Regions from separate parts of the Catenibacterium sp. CAG:290 genome, predicted to be linked through region 1. Evidence: riboswitches for the same ligand, from Rfam matches in the RefSeq annotation. Region 1 holds a riboswitch; the other holds the start of a gene.
What was found. A riboswitch is a leader RNA that binds a small molecule or an ion and turns the genes downstream of it on or off. The one in region 1 is predicted to bind thiamine pyrophosphate.
Positions count from the first base shown of each region.

Region 1 (9,773 bases):
GAAGTTACCACACATAGAACATGTATCTTCTTTTTCAGGTGCTGCTTCAGCACGATAACGTCTTGCTTTTTCTGGATCAATAGAATACTTGAATGTTTCTTCCCAGTCCAGCTTCTTTCTTGCACATGCCATCTTATTATCTAATTCCATGGCACCAGGAATACCCTTCGCTATATCTGCTGCATGTGCTGCAATCTTAGATGCAATAATACCTTCTTTAACATCATCTAGATTAGGCAGACGAAGATGTTCTGCAGGAGTCACATAACATAAGAATGACGCACCATAAGTGGCTGCAATGGCACCACCGATGGCAGCAGTAATATGATCATAACCAGGGGCAATATCGGTTACTAGAGGGCCTAATACATAGAAAGGTGCACCTTTACAGATTGTCTTCTGGATTTCCATATTAGCTGCAATCTGATTTAAAGGCATATGACCAGGACCTTCAATCATCACCTGCACATCTTTATCCCATGCACGTTGTGTTAATTCTCCTAATGTCACTAATTCACCAATCTGAGCCACATCAGTTGCATCAGCCAAACATCCAGCACGACAGGCATCACCTAAACTCATAGTAATATCATATTCACGGCAGATATCTAATACTTCATCATAATGTTCATAAAATGGATTTTCTTCTCCAGTCATAGCCATCCAGGCGAACATAATAGAACCACCACGAGAAACAATATTCATTAAACGCTTATTATTCTTAAAACGTTCATACATAGCTCTATTGATTCCACAATGAATAGTCATGAAATCCACACCATCTTCTGCATGCATTCTTACAATATCTAACCATTCTTTTGCCGTAATATCTTTTAAAGCTTTATGATAATAAACAACAGCATCATAAATAGGGACTGTACCAATAATGGCAGGACATTCTTTAGTTAATCTTTTTCTAAAAGTACGTGTATCACCATAAGAACTTAAGTCCATGATTGATTCAGCACCCATCTTGACTGCATTATTAACCTTTTCAATCTCTACATCCATGTCTTTACAATCTCTAGAAATACCTAGGTTCACGTTGATCTTAGTCTTCAACATTGAACCAATACCACTCGGATCAATAGAAGTATGATTCTTATTACATGGGATAATAGCCTGTCCTTTCGCAATATACTCACGTAATACTTCTACATCCATAGATTCTTTTGCAGCTACAATTTCCATTTCAGGTGTAATAATACCCTGTCTTGCAGCATCCATTTGTGTTGTGTAACTCATACACTTCCTCCTTTAAACAATAAAAAAAGGTATACCTGAGCATGTATACCTAAAAAACAAAATTCCTACGCCGGCATTATCCGTATCAGGTTTTATGGGTCGAAATCCGATCGTATTTCTTCTCAGCCGTCGCGTCAGCTCCCCTTTTTTATTTGGTTGATAGTGGTATATTACATCTTATATAAATAAAATGCAACGCTTTCATTAAAAAAATGTTACAAAATTATTGTGAAATTTTGAACAAATAATGTAACAATGAAAACATTGTTATATTATGACTATCCTGTCAACAAAATATCACTTATTTATTGGATTGATGAACTGATAATGTAAAGATGAAACATTTTTACGAAAGTTTGATCTCTATTTCTGAAAATTATAGAAATCACTTTCATTTCTATTTATAATTATTAGAAAGAGAAAAGGAGATAAGACAATGTTTAGAGACGACTTTTTATGGGGTGGCGCAGTAGCTGCTCATCAGTGTGAAGGTGCCTGGCAGGAAGGCGGAAAAGGAATCAGCTGTACAGATGTAGAAACAGCGGGAGATAACGTAACAGGAGCACCTAGACGTTTAACAGATGGTGTTCTTCCTGGAGAAGATTATCCAAACCATGTAGGTGTAGACTTCTATCATCATTATAAGGAAGATATCGCATTACTTGCTGAAATGGGATTCAAGGCATTTAGAACTTCTATTGCCTGGACAAGAATCTTCCCAAGAGGAGATGAAGAAACACCTAATGAAGAAGGTTTAAAGTTCTATGATGATGTATTTGATGAATTATTAAAATATGGTATTGAACCAGTCATCACATTATCACATTTTGAATTACCTTGGGCACTCGCAAAAGAATATGGAGGATTTAGAAATCGTAAAGCCATTGATATGTTTGTGAAGTTCGCAAAGGTATGTTTTGAAAGATATCAGCATAAAGTAAAATACTGGATGACATTCAATGAAATCAATAACCAGGCTGATCCGACTCAGCATAACTTAATCCAGGAAGGTGCTGTATTATTAAAAGAAGGTGATGATGCTGAATATTTAATGTATTTATCAGCACATCATGAATTAGTCGCTTCAGCACTTGCAGTTAAGGCAGCTCATGAAATCAATCCTGACTTAAAGGTTGGCTGTATGATTGGTATGAATGGTGTTTATCCAGCTTCTCCAAAACCAGAAGATATGATGAATGCCTTAGGTGCTATGCATCAGAAATATTGGTATACTGATGTACATGCAAGAGGACATTATCCAAACTATATCTTAAAGAAGTTTGAAAGAAAAGGATATGATTTCATTACTGAAGAGGATAAGAAAATCTTAAGTGAAGGTAAAGTAGATTACATTGGATTCTCTTATTACATGTCATTTGCAACTAAGTATCAAGGACGTAATGAAAAGACATTTGATTACTGTAGTGAAGACTTTGTAAGAAATGAATACTTAAAGGCTTCTGACTGGGGATGGCAGATTGACCCATTAGGATTACGTTGGTGCTTAAACTGGTTCTATGATCGTTATGAACTTCCAATGATGATTGTAGAAAACGGTTTTGGTGCTTATGATAAGAAAGAAGCAGATGGTACTGTAGATGACCAGTATCGTATTGATTACTTAAAGGCACATATTGAAGCAATGAGAGATGCAGTCACTTATGATGGTGTTGATCTTTTAGGTTATACTATGTGGTCTCCATTTGATATCGTATCTGCTTCTACTGGTGAATATGATAAACGTTATGGTTTCATCTATGTTAACTATAATAATAACCATGAAGGGGACTTCTCTAGAAGTAAGAAGAAATCATTTTACTGGTATAAACACGTTATTGAAACAAACGGTGAAGAATTATAATACTCAAGAGATAGCTGCGGCTATCTCTTTTTAGCAGTTAAATTTGACAAGTGCTAAATAAAGACTATAATTATCAACAGGTGATAAAGATGCGTAACTATGTATTTGATTTTACTCATTCCTATAAAGGGGATTATCCACAGTTAACTTATTATGATTGTAGTGACATTGAAGGAACACGCTTATTCTGTGACGAGCAGGCAGAAAAACAATTAAAAGAGATGATAAGCAAGAATGGTATTTCTGGTATTCATTTTATTGATTCAGGTGATTATCATTACATCACTAAATTGATGACTGATTTTATCCATGAACCTTTTGATCTTGTTTTGATTGATCACCATACAGACATGCAATCTTCTATTGTAGGAGATATGCTTAGCTGTGGGAATTGGGCTAAAAAAGCTTTACAAAACCCTTTCCTTCATCGTTTATACTTAATAGGGCCAAGTAAACATGATTTAAAATCAGTGGAACGGAATAAAGTATTAAGTTTCAGTATAGAAGAACTTGAACAAGGTGCTACTATTCCTCTTGAAACGAAATATCCTGTTTATATTTCTATAGATAAGGATGTCTTAGATGAAAGATATGCCATGACGAACTGGAATCAAGGAGACATGTCACTGGGGATGTTAGAGGATGTATTAGCGCACTTCCTAAAAAACTGTGAAGTAATTGGCATTGATATATGTGGTGATGATCCTGATATCGATGATTATCCTACTTATATAAAAGCTGAAAGAATCAATAATCTTTCTGATGATGCACTTTATCAAACTGCTATGAAAATACTTAAAAGGAGACAAAAGAAATGAGAAAAGATTTTGGTGCACGTGCACTTACTTATCCACAGCCTGTCTATATGATTGGGAGCTTTGATAAGGATGATCATCCTGATTTAATGAACGCAGCATGGGGTGGCATTAGCGATACAATGGAAATTTCATTGAGTCTTTCTAGTGGACATAAAACAGTCCAGAATATCTTAAAAACACAGGCTTTTACTGTCAGTATTGCAGATGAGGATCATGTAGTAGCGTGTGATTATGTAGGCGTTGTATCAGGGCATAAGGAACCCAATAAACTAGAAAAAGCAGGTTTTACTTATACGCCATCTAGTAAAGTACATGCACCTATTATCAATGAATTACCTATATGTCTAGAATGTCGTCTTAAGGACTATGATTTAGATACAGAAATCATGAAAGGTGAAATTGTCAATGTATCTGTAGATGAACGTGTCCTAGATGAAACAGGAAGAGTCGATGTATCTAAAGTAAAACCTATTACTTTTGATCCCTTTAATAATCAATATGTAGGTTTAGGAAAAGTTGTTGGCCGTGCTTTTAAAGATGGTCTTAAACTAAAATAAGGACTCATAGGAGTCCTTTTAAATTAGTATTTTTTAACTGTATGTAATTTATCTAATAAACCACTCTTTTTAAATGTAGGTGCTAAAGCTAAATAAAGTGCTGAAGAAATCACAATCGCAATTACTGCATTAGTAATAGTAGTCACTGCATTCCAAGATGCAAGTGCTAAAGCAGCTTGAGAAGGTGCACCAAGTAATATTGAAGTATAGAAATAAGAGAATAGTGGTTCAGCAATCACATTAAATAATAAACCTGCAAATGTAGAAGCAACGACACCAATCACTAACTGCTTACCTTCTAATTTTTGAATCTTGAATACTCTATGTGCAACTAGACCTGTAATAACCCCAATACCAAATTTTAAGATAAATGTCTTTGGTGCGACTACTACATAAGTAGGATCAAGTAAATCACCAATACCCATACCAACTGCTCCCGCAATTCCTCCAGGAACACCACCTAATAATAAAGCAGCCAATATACAGAATGTATTTCCTAAATGGAATGAAGTAGTTCCTCCTGGTGTTGGAATCTTAATCTGTAGGAATGTGAAGGCGATATAAGCTAAAGCCGCCATCAATCCTGTTACTGCAATTTTTAATGTTTTATTGTCTTTCATATAAAACTCCCCCTTTGATGAATAACACTATACATACATTCTGACATTATATAAATACTCAGTTATCAACTAAAAAAATAAGGTCAGTTTTAAAACTGACCTTATTCATGTACGATTTTTCCAAATAAGAAACGGATCAGAGGACCACAATAGAAAATCTGGAATAATAATGCGACAGGGAAGTTCATGGATGTTGTCTGGAAATAGACTGAAGCATCGATGTTTTTGAATAATACAGTTGCGATTAAGCTCATGCATGGACACATGATACAAACAATCATACAAGAAATGGCAAGAGTAATCACGATAGGACGATCTGTAGACTGTACAAAACGGAAAGCAAGCTTATGAGCTAAAGAATCTACAACAAGTAGTTCTAAAAAGAAAGCGACAGGCCACATGATAATCATTTCGTGGAAGGCAAGTAAAAAGACCTGGTTTGTCATTCCTCCGATATTTAATGAGATGTTGAAGAGAATCATGACATACACCATTAAGAATGACATCATCGCTGTAAATAATAAATTTTGTTTAAATGTTTTAGGCATTATAAAATGCTCCTTTCTTGAAATTATACAAAAAAACAACACTTAATATAAGTGTTGTTCGTTATCAAACTGTGCTTGTGCGTTTCCAATAATACCCTAAATCAATATTCTTTTTTTGCATGACTTACTTTAATATATTTTAGAAAATATGTCAATAAAGTATTTTTTCTAATATTTCTATAGCCTGTGGTAATTTATCTAAATCGATAGAAGAGTAGTTCATGATGAAGGTATGGGATGTATGAGGTATATTCTTAAGGTAGTAATGAGAAATAGCTCTTAGATGGATTCCTTCTTCTTTTAATTTATTGATAAGTGTTTCATCAGACATATGTGTATGTATCGTGATAAGGAAATGAAGACCTGCATCTTCCTTGGAAATAGTAATCATATCCTTTAAATCACTTTTCTCTAGCATCTTTACAATCGCATCACGCTTATTATGATAATGGTTACGTAATTTAGTAATATGCTTATCAAAATAATGTTCATTAATAAATGATGCAAGAGTATATTGTTCGAAGTTAGAGACTGTACAGGCATAAAAAGAGAGCTTCTTATTATAGAGTTCTAATAAATGATGAGGAAGCACCATATAACTAATACGAATTGTAGAGGCAAGAGTCTTAGTAAAGGTATTCATATAAATAACCTTTTCACTTAAATCAATACTTTGCAGGGCAGGAATAGGCTGTCCACTTAAACGTAACTCACTGTCATAATCATCTTCTATAATATAGCGATGTTCCTTCTTATTTGCCCATCCAAGTAATTCATAACGTCGAGATACAGGCATAATAATACCAGTTGGGAAATGATGAGAAGGAGAGATATGCGCAATATCAACATCTAAATCTTCTAATTGGTTGACCAGTATTCCCTGCTCATCCATATCTATAGGAACACACTTAGCCCCTAAACTAGAATAAACATCTAATATTTTATTATAACCAGGATTCTCTACGGCATAGACAAGATCTAAACCTAATAATTGTACGAGTAATCCATATAAATATTCAGTACCCGCACCGATAATGATTCTTTCTGGTTCAACATCCATATTTCTGAATTCTTTTAAATGATGAGAAATCGCTTCTCTTAATTCATAAATACCACCTACTGGAGGATTAATCATTAGTTCTGATTGGTGTTCATTTAATACGTCCTTCATAAGTTTTGACCAGGTTGTGAAAGGAAACAAATGGGCTGGTGTCTGATTAGAAGAGAAATCACACCAATAGGATTCTTTCTTAATAGAAGGTTTATGAATCATCTTAGCAGGAATAAGGGGTGTCTTATTATTAATAGGAGATACATAAAAGCCTTTCTTAGGTAATGAATAAATATATCCCTCAGCCATTAACTGCGCATAAGCATTCTCTATTGTAATAATACTAATACCTAGATTTTTCGCAAATGTACGCTTAGAAGGTAACTTCTCATCTGCTGTCAGATGTCCTTCTAGAATATCATTCTTGATAAATGTATATAATTGCTGGTAGAGAGATTTATGGTTATTTTCATCAAAACTATATGTAAGCATAAATTCATCCTTTCTTTTCTAACCATTATAGCGTAATCATTTGAAAAAAAGAAGAAAACAGCATAGAATAGTCATATTAATGGAGGATAATCTATGGCGTTAACGGCTAAAAGAATTACAGAGAATTTTAAGGAATTAGAAGATCTTAATAATGAAGCATTTCCTAAAGAAGAACGTGTCTCTATTGAAAGAATGATTGATTTATCTCAAACTGGTATATCAGATCTTTATGGTGTTTATGATGAAGACACATTTGTAGGTTTCTTTATGACAATGACATCTGCTACATGTGTTTATTTATTCTATCTCGCAATTCGTTCATCACTTCGTTCTCGTGGGTATGGAGGACGTACTTTAAAGTTGATGGATGATCTCTATCAAAGACAGATTGTGTTGGATATGGAACCTTTAGATGATCAAGCAGATAACTATGAACAGCGTTTAAGACGTACTAAGTTTTATGCGAGTCATGGCTACCGTTCTAGTGGGTATCATTTATTCTATTGGAATCAGACATTTGATTTATTATGTACAAGAGGTCCTTTCCTAAAAGATGACTTTATTGAGATTACTAAAGAACTTCAAAGAGTTGTGGATGAATCAGGAGAAGGGGATTTCCATCCAAAGATGTTGAAGGCAACCTATGATATTCTAGATATTATTGATTTATAAGAACCGAAAGGTTCTTTTTTTTCATTTCCTAACACTTAGGAAGTTAAATTGAATGCATAAAGCACTGTAAACCATTACAATGAAGGTACAGGAGGTTATACGTATGAATAATAGACAGCAGCGTATTATAGATATCCTTTATGATTATGATGAATGGGTGACAGGTAAAGAGCTTGCTTCTATGTTGTCTGTATCAGATCGTACAATCCGTTCTGATATTGAGCATATTAATAAAGAGTATGAATGTACTCTTATAGAAGCCAATCGTCGTAAAGGTTATCACTTAGACGAGATGCTGACAAGTGTCAAAGGAATTACGACAAAGTCAGTCATTCCTCAGACATCTCAGGAACGTGTATCTTGGATCATTAAGGAATTATTGTTTAAACAGGAAATGAATCTCATTGAATTACAGGATCGTATTTATGTCAGTGGTTATACGATTGATAATGACTTAAGAAATATCAGACGTATACTCAATGAATATCCTTCTTTAAAAGTGGTACGTGTAAAGAACCACATTCGTTTAGAAGGTAATGAAAATGAAAAGCGTTCTGTATATAAGCATCTATTAGAATCAGAAATTAAAGGAAACTTCACAAATATCAGTGCCTTGTCTCATTTATGGAAGGATTTTAATCTCATTGATGTGGTAGAAATCTTTAAGAATGTCTGCGCAAATAATCATTATAAGTTCAAGAATGTCAGTCTTCCTATGTTGATGATGCATGCTGGTATTGCGATTGAACGTATCAGGAATAAGAATTATTTATATGAAACACAGAGTGATTGTACAGGTATTGATTTAGAATATCGTGTTTCAAAGGATTTCTTTGAAGAATTATCACAAAAGTTTGGTATTCCTTATGTTGAAGAAGAAGTCGTTAAGTTTGCTTTTTTATTAGAAGGAAGAGGCAGTCATGTAGACTTAAAAACAGAATCACAACAGTTAGTAGAAGAAGTATTATTAGACATTAAAGATTGTTTTGATATTGATTTTAGAGATGATGAAGAACTTTATAATAGTTTAGTGATTCATATGCAGTCATTACTTGATCGTATTAAAGTAGATAAACCTAATACAACAGCTTATTTAAAGGAGATTAAAAGACAATATCCTTTAGTCTTTGAAATGGCAATACATTCCAGTAATGTCATTTCTAAAGCTACAGGTAAACCTTTAGTAGAAGATGAAATCTCTTATCTCGCTTTACATTTTGGAACAGCCTATGAAAGACATATCAATACACAGAAATACCGTGTAGTCATGATTATTCCCCATAATCAGATGCTGGCGAAAGCATGTATGGATAAGATTGAAACACGTTTTAGAGAACGTATGGAAATTATTAAGGTATTCCCATTCTTTGAAAATAATATGATTTCATCACTTCATCCTGACTTGATTTTGACTGTTGTACCTTTACAGCATGAATTGTCTATTAAGACAGTATCAATTAGTTTATTTGTGAACTATGAGGATGAAAGTCAGATCTTCCAGGCACTCAATCAATTAGATAGAGAAAAATATCATGATCAGTTCTGTCATATTGTAAAGAAGCTTATTGGGCAGGAAACATTCTTTATAAAAAAAGACATCGCATCTAAGGAAGATGCTATTAACTATTTATGTGATAATCTGATTCAGTTAGGCTATGCCACACAAGAATATAAAGAAGATGTTTTTAAAAGAGAAGAGATGGCAGGAACAGCCTTTGTGCAGGGCTTTGCGGTACCTCATGCCATTACAGTACAACCATTACGTTCTACAATATCCGTCATGGTCTTAAAGAATCCCGTTAAGTGGGGTAAGTATGAAGTGCGTCTTATTCTCTTATTATCTATCAGTGAACAGGATAATCAGATGCTGCATACATTCTTTGATTGGTTATCCAATGTACTCATAGAC
Region 1 covers NZ_FR898797.1:49,557-59,329, reverse strand. The annotation lists gene thiC (phosphomethylpyrimidine synthase ThiC) at 1-1,245, opposite strand, end outside; TPP riboswitch at 1,291-1,400, opposite strand; gene QVO42_RS03960 (6-phospho-beta-glucosidase) at 1,682-3,106, shown strand; gene QVO42_RS03955 (arginase family protein) at 3,196-3,924, shown strand; gene QVO42_RS03950 (flavin reductase family protein) at 3,921-4,481, shown strand; gene QVO42_RS03945 (ECF transporter S component) at 4,505-5,101, opposite strand; gene QVO42_RS03940 (DUF2798 domain-containing protein) at 5,203-5,649, opposite strand; gene pdxR (MocR-like pyridoxine biosynthesis transcription factor PdxR) at 5,801-7,192, opposite strand; gene QVO42_RS03930 (GNAT family N-acetyltransferase) at 7,286-7,864, shown strand; gene QVO42_RS03925 (BglG family transcription antiterminator) at 7,968-9,773, shown strand, end outside.

Region 2 (9,773 bases), on a different contig from region 1:
CTTGTTGAAGGAAGTGGTTCTTTTTCAAATACATCTAAACCTGCTCCAGCAATAAGGTTATTATTTAATGCATCACTTAATGCTTCTTCATCGATAATAGGACCACGTCCTACATTAATGAGATAAGCTGTATCTTTCATCTTCTTGAAAGCTTCTGCATTAAATAAATGTTCTGTCTCTTTTGTAAGAGGTGAATGAATAGAAATAATGTCACTTGTTTTAAGTAATGTATCAAAATCCACCTGCTTGAAGTGTTCATCCTGATGATGTCCAGTTGTAGAATAATACTGCACCTGACATCCTAATGCTTCCGCAATACGTGCAACGCGCTGACCGATTGCGCCTAGACCAACAATTCCCCAAGTCATAGTAGATAGTTCATGAAACGAGTAACCAAAGAATGAAAAGACCTTATCCTTTTCATATTGATGTGATTTTACATAACTATCATAGCGTGATGTATGTTCAATAAGTTCTAGACATAATGCAAGAGTAAGCTGGGCAACAGCTTCAGTAGAATATCCTTTCACGTTGGCTACTCGAATTCCCTTTTCTTTTGCATAATCCAAATCCACATTGTTTGTACCAGTGGCTGTTACAGCAATCATCTTAAGATATGGACAGCGGTCAATTTCTACTTTTCTAAACAGATTCTTATTTGTAATAACAATATCTGCATCCTTACAAAGAGAAATAACATCTAACTGGTCTACATTTTCATGATAAGTCACTCTTCCAAGATCATCAAAGATATGTGTATCCACATCTTTTCCAAGTGTTTCTACCTGCAAGAAGACAATACGAAGTTCCTGATGTAATAAATCAAGAATTTCTTCTTTTGTATGGTCCTGCATCATCTTACCAAAAATAATACATTCATTAAAGTCTAAAACTTCAGCTTCGTGTAATTTCCCACAAACTTTTCCATCAATCATCTCATATGTGAGCATTCCACCCATCATGGCCATTCCTAATGCTTTAGAAGTAATGCCTTCATCATCATTTACGGCCTCTAGAATCACTTCTTTAAAATGTGGATCTGCTTCAATTGATGCTTCAATAACATCTTTTAATGTATCATGCTTTAAAATTTCTTTTCTAAATGCATCATGATAAATAAAAGGTAATACAATGTCATAAAGTTCCATAGGAACAGGTTTTGCATATCCCTTTGAGAAGTTATATAAAATCGCAATCCCTAATCGCTCATCTTTCATTTTATCAACTAATTTCATTCATCTTCCTCCATTAAATATACTTCAACACGTTGTCTTTCTGCTTTCTTTTTATCATCATAGAAGATCAGACATGTTTTCATCTTCTTATCCATATAATCATAACGTAATACATTATAAGAATAGTAATGACTTTCACTTTCTTTTAAGCCACCTGTTGCACTTCCTGCTGAGATATAGTATGTACCTTTTTTATTCATGAAATAAGGCACATGCTTATGACCATGAAGCACATATTTAATATGACGCTGTGTGAGCCATGTGGCAAACATTTCTGCATCTACAAGTGCCTTAGATTTATCCAATATACTTCCAAATATAGATTTTTCACGCCATTGTATTTTTAAGAAGTCTGACTTAGAGACTTTAAATACATGATGATGTAGTAAGACCACAATCGTATAATCTTCTAGATTTTCTATACCTGCAAGTTCTGAGTCTATTTGATCTAATTGTCTTCTTGTGATCATTCCTCTAGCTAAATTACCACCAGCATTAGAATCTATCTTTACAAGTACAATCTTATCTTTTTCTATAACCTTGATCTTTTCACCTAGTAAATAGGCTATGACTTTTGTACGTTGTCTTCCACCAATACTCAAGCCTTTTACTATCATATCATGGTTACCTAACACAAAGGTGATATCTGCCTTATATCTCTTTCTAATCATTGTCATAAAGCCATTGGCCTGATACATATTCTTTGTATTAGGAGAGTTCATAAGATCTCCTGTAATAAAGACCTGCTTTTGATGAGAACTCTGTGCATATTGATCACATTCATCTAATGAATCTAGTAAATTAGAGACTGCTTTCAGCTTCTTTTTAGGACCTAGATGTAAATCAGATAAATGATAAATAAATGAAGAATGACTTTCTTTATTAAACATTGTCTTCTCATCAATTCTCTTTTGTAATGCCTTTGCCTGAGAAATACTATGTAATGGGTAAAAGGATGCATGTTTAGAATTAAATATGAGTCCTCCAGGCCATTCATCTGCATAAAATAAAGCTTCAAGTAGTCCAGGGAATGGGTCTAAGAAAGACAAGTCTTCCTGCTTAAAAGGTTTGCTTATTGTAAAGATATAGTCCACCCCTGTAAAAGAATAGTCTTTAATTTCTTTATTAATACCAGGAATAAGAAATAAGAAAATCTTATCTTCAAGGAAAGAACGGATACGTTGTAAACCTTCTTGCAAATTAGTATGTGTCAGCATGGATATATCCTTGATTGTCATACCAGGACGAATCATGCTGAATGAATACTCATCAATCATATCGAGTTCTCTTATTTCTATATGATGATCTCTTAACCACTGTCGATAATCATTAAAAGATTGGTAATCCAATAAAGCACGAGAAAAAGCACGGTCATGATGATAAATCATATTAAAAAAAGCATTAATACCACTAAATTCATCCATAATAGTACTTCCTTTAAGAAAAAAGACCACATATGTGGTCTTTTAGAATTTTAAGTTACGTGGTGTACGTGGGAATGGTTCTACATCTCTGATGTTAGCCATACCAGTTAAATACATTAAGAAACGGTCAAAACCTAAGCCGAATCCAGCATGCTTACATCCACCAAAGCGGCGTAAATCCATATACCACTGTAGTGTTTCTTTGTTCATGCCCTTTTCATCCATAAGCTTTTCAAGAACATCATAACGTTCTTCTCTTTGTGAACCACCAACTAATTCACCGATGCCAGGCACTAATAAGTCACAAGCTGCAACTGTCTTGTTGTCATCATTTAAACGCATATAGAATGCTTTGATTTCTTTTGGATAATCTGTTAAGAATACAGGACCACCTACAACTTCTTCACAGATATAACGTTCATGTTCAGCATTTAAATCAATACCCCATTCAACCTTGTTGTCAAACTTCACATCAGCTTTTAATAGATGATCAATAGCTTCTGTATAAGTCATACGTGCAAAGTGAGAATCTCTAACCTTTGTGATACGGTTGATACAGTCATGGTCAACCATCTGTTCAAAGAATTTCATTTCTTCTGGAGCATTATCTAAGCAGTACTGAATACAGTATTTAACCATTTCTTCAATTAAACACATATCATCTTCAAGATCAGCAAATGCGATTTCTGGTTCTACCATCCAGAATTCACTGGCATGTCTTGATGTATTTGAGTTTTCAGCTCTAAATGCAGGACCGAAAGTATATACATCTCTAAATGCCATTGCGAATGCTTCTACATGTAACTGTCCTGTTACTGTTAAGTAAGCTTCTTTTTCAAAGAAATCCTTAGAGAAATCAGTATCATCGATAGTTGTGACTCTAAACATTTCTCCAGCACCTTCACCGTCATTAGATGTAATGATTGGTGTATGTACATAGACGAATCCCTGATCCTGGAAGAACTCATGAATAGCCATAGATAATACAGATCTTAATCTGAAGATAGCATAGAATGAGTTTGCTCTTGGTCTTAAATGAGGGATTTCTCTCATAAATTCAAAAGAGTGTCTCTTCTTCTGTAATGGGTAATCACTATCACAGTCACCTTCAAGAATAATTTCAGTGGCTTCTACTTCAAATGGCTGCTTTGCATCAGGTGTTAATTTTAACTTACCTAATACATGAATAGCTGAACCAGTTGCGATATGTGAAACTTCATCGAAGTTCTTTAATTTTTCTTCTAAATAAACAACCTGACAATTTCTAAAATAAGAACCATCATTTAATGCGATGAATCCTAGTTTACCACTATCTCTATTTGTTCTTACCCATCCTTCTAATTCTACATACTCTACGTTATCTGTTTCTACTGCGTTATCTGCACGACAGATTTCATAAAGTTCTCTTACTGTCATAAATTCAAACATCCTTCTTACTCCTTTGTATTTGATTTCATTTTTAATTCTAATTCTTGTATTGCGACAACAACATCCACATTCTGTACCTCTACTCCCTGAGGCACAATAAAATGAGAGTGGGTGAAGTCTACAATGCCTTTAATCCCTAATGCTACTAAGCGGTCCACCATTTCCTGTACATTATCAGAAATTGCGAGAATCGCAATCTTACAGTCCTTAGGAAATGTTTTTTCCAAATCATCACTCTTATGAATCTTGACACCAAAACGTTCACCTTCAATATTAGCATCTTTATCATAAGCACAGACAATCTGTCCCACTGTATATTTCCAGCGGTTATATTTCAAAATAGCTGATCCTAAGTTACCTACACCAATGAGAATAATAGGTTCATCAAGTCCTAAACCTAAGAAATCACTGAGCGTTTCAATCATCTCTTTTGTATCATAACCATAGCCTCTTTTACCAAGTGTATTCTTCTGAGGCAAAAAGCCAAAATCACGACGAATAGTCGTATCCTGGATATGAGTAACTTCTGCAAGTTCACTCGATAAGAAGTTTTCTTTACCTTCATGTCCCATAACTCTTAAAGCCTTCAAATAAACAGGAAAACGTGTCATCGTCGCACGTGAAATTTTCTGTTTCTTTTCATTACTCATAGTTGTCTCCTACACTTTCCGCCTCTAAGTCATAATCCGGCTTAACAGATAAGTCCAAAGGGGCAAACATATTATATTTATACATAATACTTGCAGCAGATGCAATCATTGCTGCATTATCTGTACAATACTTCAATGGTGGAAAAATAACAGGAATATCACTTGTACTCATTTTTTCTCTGAGACCTTTGTTCGCACTTACACCACCTGCTACAATAATCTGCTTTACACCAAGATCATGAGCAGCAGCTAAAGCTTTAGAAGCAATCGTATCCATAGCCACATCCTGGAATGAGCAGGCTAAGTCATTGCCATTGATTTCCTCTCCTCTTTGGTCTGCATTATGCTTTAAGTTGATGACAGCGCTCTTTAAGCCACTGAAGCTAAAGTTATAGCTTCCATCATCAAGTGGTTTTGGAAGTGTATAGCTATGAGTTCCCTCATGTGCCATTTTATCTAATACAGGTCCTCCAGGATATGGAAGATGTAGAACACGTCCTACCTTGTCATAGGCTTCACCAATTGCATCATCAAATGTTGTACCGATGACCTCAAAAGAGAATTCCTTTTTCATATAAACAAGTTCTGTGTGTCCTCCTGAAACAACTAATGCCATTGCAGGATATTCAATATCATTGACGAGTTCATTGGCATAAATATGCCCCGCAATATGATGTACACCAATAAGTGGTTTATTTAAATAAATAGCGAGTGTCTTAGCTTCCTGCATCCCAACATGTAAAGAACCTACAAGTCCTGGTCCTTTAGTGACTGCAATTGCATCAATCTCCTCAATAGAGATATCTGCCTGGCTAAGTGCTTCCTTTAAAACAGTGCTGACACATTCAACATGCTTACGACTGGCAATTTCTGGTACAACCCCACCATATTGTTTATGGATATCAATCTGTGATGCAACAACATGACTTAATAACTCTTTTCCATCCTTAAGGATTGCAACACTCATTTCATCACAGCTTGATTCAATAGCAAGAATAACAGCCATTATTTTTCCTCCTTTCTTACCATGAGATAGGCATCCTCATGGTCTGCATAATAATCTTTACGTATAGCACATATCTCATAGCCATACTTCTTATATAAACGAATCGCACGTTCATTTGATACACGTACTTCCAAACTATAATTCATACATCCTTTATTATGTCCTTCTTTTAATCCATAATCCATCAATAACTTAGAAAGGCCTTTTCCCTGATAATTTGGATCAATACCAATTGTAGTCAATTCACAGTTTTCATAAGCATACCAGAATCCTGCATAACCAACAATTTTATCATCTACAAGAACATAATAATGAGCATAATCATTTGTTTTTAGTTCATGAAGAAAATCTTCTTTAGACCAGGCAGGGGTAAATAATAACCCTTCTAGTCTTTCAATTTCATCAAGATCTTCTTCCTGCATTTCTCTTAATAACATGCTTTCTTAGCCTCAACATCTTTAATATAAGTTGGTACTAATAGATCAACATTCTTGATTGGATCAGCCATCTGACCTAATGCATAAATATTAGCACAAAGATCACATTCTTTTTCATCTAATCCAAGACATCCTACTTCACCCACAAGTTCAAAGTCTTCATATTCAGCACGTAAGTGGGCAAAGTCTTCTAAAGTCACGACCTGTTCCTTAATTAAAGGAAGACCATTTTCATAAACACCAACAAAGACCTTATGTCCTCTTGCATCAATAACACTTAATGCCTGATTCATACCAGCATAAGCAGCTAAAGAACTGACTGATTTAATTCTTACATCAGATACTGCAGCAAGTGTCTTGGCGATAGTCATTGCGACTCTAACACCTGTATAAGAGCCAGGTCCTGATGTGATAATCATTTCATTGACATCCTTTAATGCAATATGATGACGATCAAGCACTTCCTTTAATGTAGGAATTGCTTTTTCTGATTGTCTTCTAGAACCTTTTTCCTGGAAGGCTTCTAGACACACATTATCTTGATATAAGCCTACAGCTAAATAACTATTTGATGTATCCATCACTAAACTAATCATGCGTAACCTCCCTCACATAGTTCTCATATTTTTCACCGATAGGGTGAAGCTTTAAAGAACGTGTTTCATCTTCATTCTTTATTATTTCTATTTCTAATCTTTCTTCTGGAATAATGTCTTCAATAAACTGTGGCCATTCAATCACACATAAGCCATCATCTTCAAACATCTCTTCAAACCCCAGATCATCATCTGCCCCTTCTAGGCGATATGCATCAAAATGATAAAGGGTCATACGTCCAGAATAAACCTTCACAATAGTAAAAGTTGGAGAATTGATGATCTTCTTGATTTCAAGTCCCTGTCCTATTCCTTTTGTGAATGTAGTCTTACCAGCCCCTAAATCACCTGTTAATGTGATAATAGAATGGGGAAAGATTGTTTCTCCAATACGTTTACCAAAAGCAATCATTTCAGCTTCATTTTTTAAGTTTATCATTTTTAGTTCCTCTATTTTTCATCATCTGCTGATACTTATTATACCACTCCTGAGCAAATCCTGCACGAAAAGGACCAGATGCATTCATCGTCATCACAATCAAACGATTGAGCTGTTCATGGAATATCTCATCTAATTCATCTGAATATTGATATTTAATACGATGAGCCGCATATTCACCTTCATCTAAGACCTTATAACGATAGCCAGGCCATACCTTTAAATCAAGGTCATAATCAATATATTTAAGTGCTTCTCCATCATATAATATAGGAGAGGCAATATTACAATAATAATAGATACCATCACTTCTAATCATACAAATTACATTATACCATCTATCCTTAGGAAAATAACAGATAGCTGGTTCTTTAGTGACCCAGGAACGACCATCTGATTCTGTAACTAATGTATTATTATTTATACCGATAAAATGGCGATCTGTTTCTTCTAATATCTTACAGCGTGACCACGTACGATGTGGTTTACCGTCATGTTTATAGCAATGGATGAGCACATCCTGCCCCACTAATGAATTCTTCATAATCAAACCTCTTTCAACCTATCGAATATCATAGCAAAAAACAGGTGAAATGTACATAAACCTCACCTGTTTTTTCCTAAATAAAGCCTTTTTAAGTTATTGTTTTGTTTTTATATAAAAAAAACAGTGGTCTCCCACTGTTAAATAGCCTTAAATGCTTTCTGAAGTTTTGGATAAATAAGTGCAAATACTACATAAGTTAAAATAAGTGTACCTACATTATAACCAATGTTGTATAAGAATGAATAAACCCAAGGGTTCATGTTCTTAGGTGCATAGCTTGCAAATAATACAGCACCAGATAATAAATGTGAAATGAACTTAAGGATCATTCCTACGAATATTCCTGTATAAACTTCAGTCTTACCTGATTTAAAATTAGGAATAAAGCCTGCAATACCAAGTGCTGATAATGGTACAAGATAGTCTAACACAACAGACCAAGGTCCATAATATAAAGCAAGACCTAATACAAACTGCATAGCAGTGGCACCAACACCTACAATAATTCCATACTGTGCACCCATTAAATAGCTTGCAAGTACGATTGGTAATAAACTTAAAGTAATAGAACCACCCTGTGGCTGTCCTGGAATCACCTTAAATAGTACTTCTAGAACTAACTGCATAGCGATAAATAACGCAACATAAGCAATTGCTCGAGTGGATAATGTCTTCTTATTCATTTATAAATCTCCCCTTTCTAATGACTAAGATGACGCAAAGAAGTCACTAAAAAAGTACGGCCTCTCTACGCTGGTATTACCCAGATCAGATGCTAAGGGACAAGGCTTTCACCTATCTCAGCAATAAATGCGCCCCTGGCAGTAATGATTATATTACAGAACATTCTTTTTGTCACGTAATCTAAATTTATAGTAGAAATGTTAGGGGTTTCTGTTTATAATAGGGGTGTTTAGGAGGATATAAGCATGTCAAAAGTTTTAGCAGTTAACTGTGGAAGTTCTTCATTGAAGTTCCAGTTATTTGAAATGAATACTGAAAGTGTTATCACTTCTGGTATTATTGAAAGAATCGGTATGGAAGATTCAATCTTCACTATCAAGTATAATGGTACTAAAGATAAGAAGGTCTTTGCAGTTCCTACTCACAAGGAAGCAGTACAAGTATTACTTGATACATTAATTGAAAAGAAGATTGTTGAACATTTAGATGAAATCAAGGGTATTGGTCATCGTGTTGTACAAGGTGGTCCTTATTTTGATGGGTCTTGTGTTGTAGATGATGATGTGATCGCTAAGATTGATGAATTATCACCACTTGCACCACTTCATAACCCTGCACATATTATTGGTATCAAAGCATTCAAGGAAGCTATTCCTACTGCAGGTGCTGTTGTAGTATTCGATACAGCATTCCATCACTCTATTAAGCTTGAAAACGCAGTTTACCCAATCCCATATAAGTTCTATGAAGAAAACAAGATTAGAAAATATGGTGCACATGGTACTTCTCATTACTATGTATCAAAGCGTACTCAGGAATTATTAGGCAACCCTGAACATGCTAATATTATTGTATGTCATTTAGGTGCAGGTGCTTCACTTTGTGCTGTAAAGGATGGTAAATCTATTGATACTTCAATGGGTCTTACACCTCTTGCTGGTGTCATGATGGCAACTCGTTCTGGTGATATTGATGCATCTGTTGTAGACCACTTAATTGAAAATCTTGGATATGATATGAAGACTGTATTCAAGATGTTGAATAAGGAATCTGGTTTATTAGGTGTATCTGGAGTGTCTGGTGATATGAGAGATATCATTGATGCAAAAGATGCTGGTAACCAAAGAGCCGAATTAGCTTTTAACATGTTTAGAAAACGTGTTGCTGATTATATTGGTTCTTATTTTGTAGAACTTGGACATGTTGATGCAATTTCATTCACAGCAGGTATTGGTGAAAACAGCTTTATCGCAAGAGAAGCAATTATTAATCTAATAAAAGAAGCATTAGGCATCGTATTAGATGATAAGGCTAATGTAGAAGGTCA
Region 2 covers NZ_FR898764.1:147-9,919, reverse strand. The annotation lists gene QVO42_RS00560 (NAD(P)-dependent oxidoreductase) at 1-1,235, opposite strand, end outside; gene QVO42_RS00555 (metallophosphoesterase family protein) at 1,232-2,659, opposite strand; gene asnS (asparagine--tRNA ligase) at 2,702-4,087, opposite strand; gene QVO42_RS00545 (redox-sensing transcriptional repressor Rex) at 4,093-4,737, opposite strand; gene tsaD (tRNA (adenosine(37)-N6)-threonylcarbamoyltransferase complex transferase subunit TsaD) at 4,730-5,743, opposite strand; gene rimI (ribosomal protein S18-alanine N-acetyltransferase) at 5,743-6,180, opposite strand; gene tsaB (tRNA (adenosine(37)-N6)-threonylcarbamoyltransferase complex dimerization subunit type 1 TsaB) at 6,171-6,776, opposite strand; gene tsaE (tRNA (adenosine(37)-N6)-threonylcarbamoyltransferase complex ATPase subunit type 1 TsaE) at 6,769-7,215, opposite strand; gene QVO42_RS00520 (DUF402 domain-containing protein) at 7,196-7,759, opposite strand; gene QVO42_RS00515 (energy-coupled thiamine transporter ThiT) at 7,900-8,445, opposite strand; TPP riboswitch at 8,491-8,592, opposite strand; gene QVO42_RS00510 (acetate/propionate family kinase) at 8,692-9,773, shown strand, end outside.
Region 2: linked by a shared signal. The riboswitch ahead of QVO42_RS00515 (energy-coupled thiamine transporter ThiT) and the one ahead of thiC (phosphomethylpyrimidine synthase ThiC) in region 1 are both predicted to bind thiamine pyrophosphate.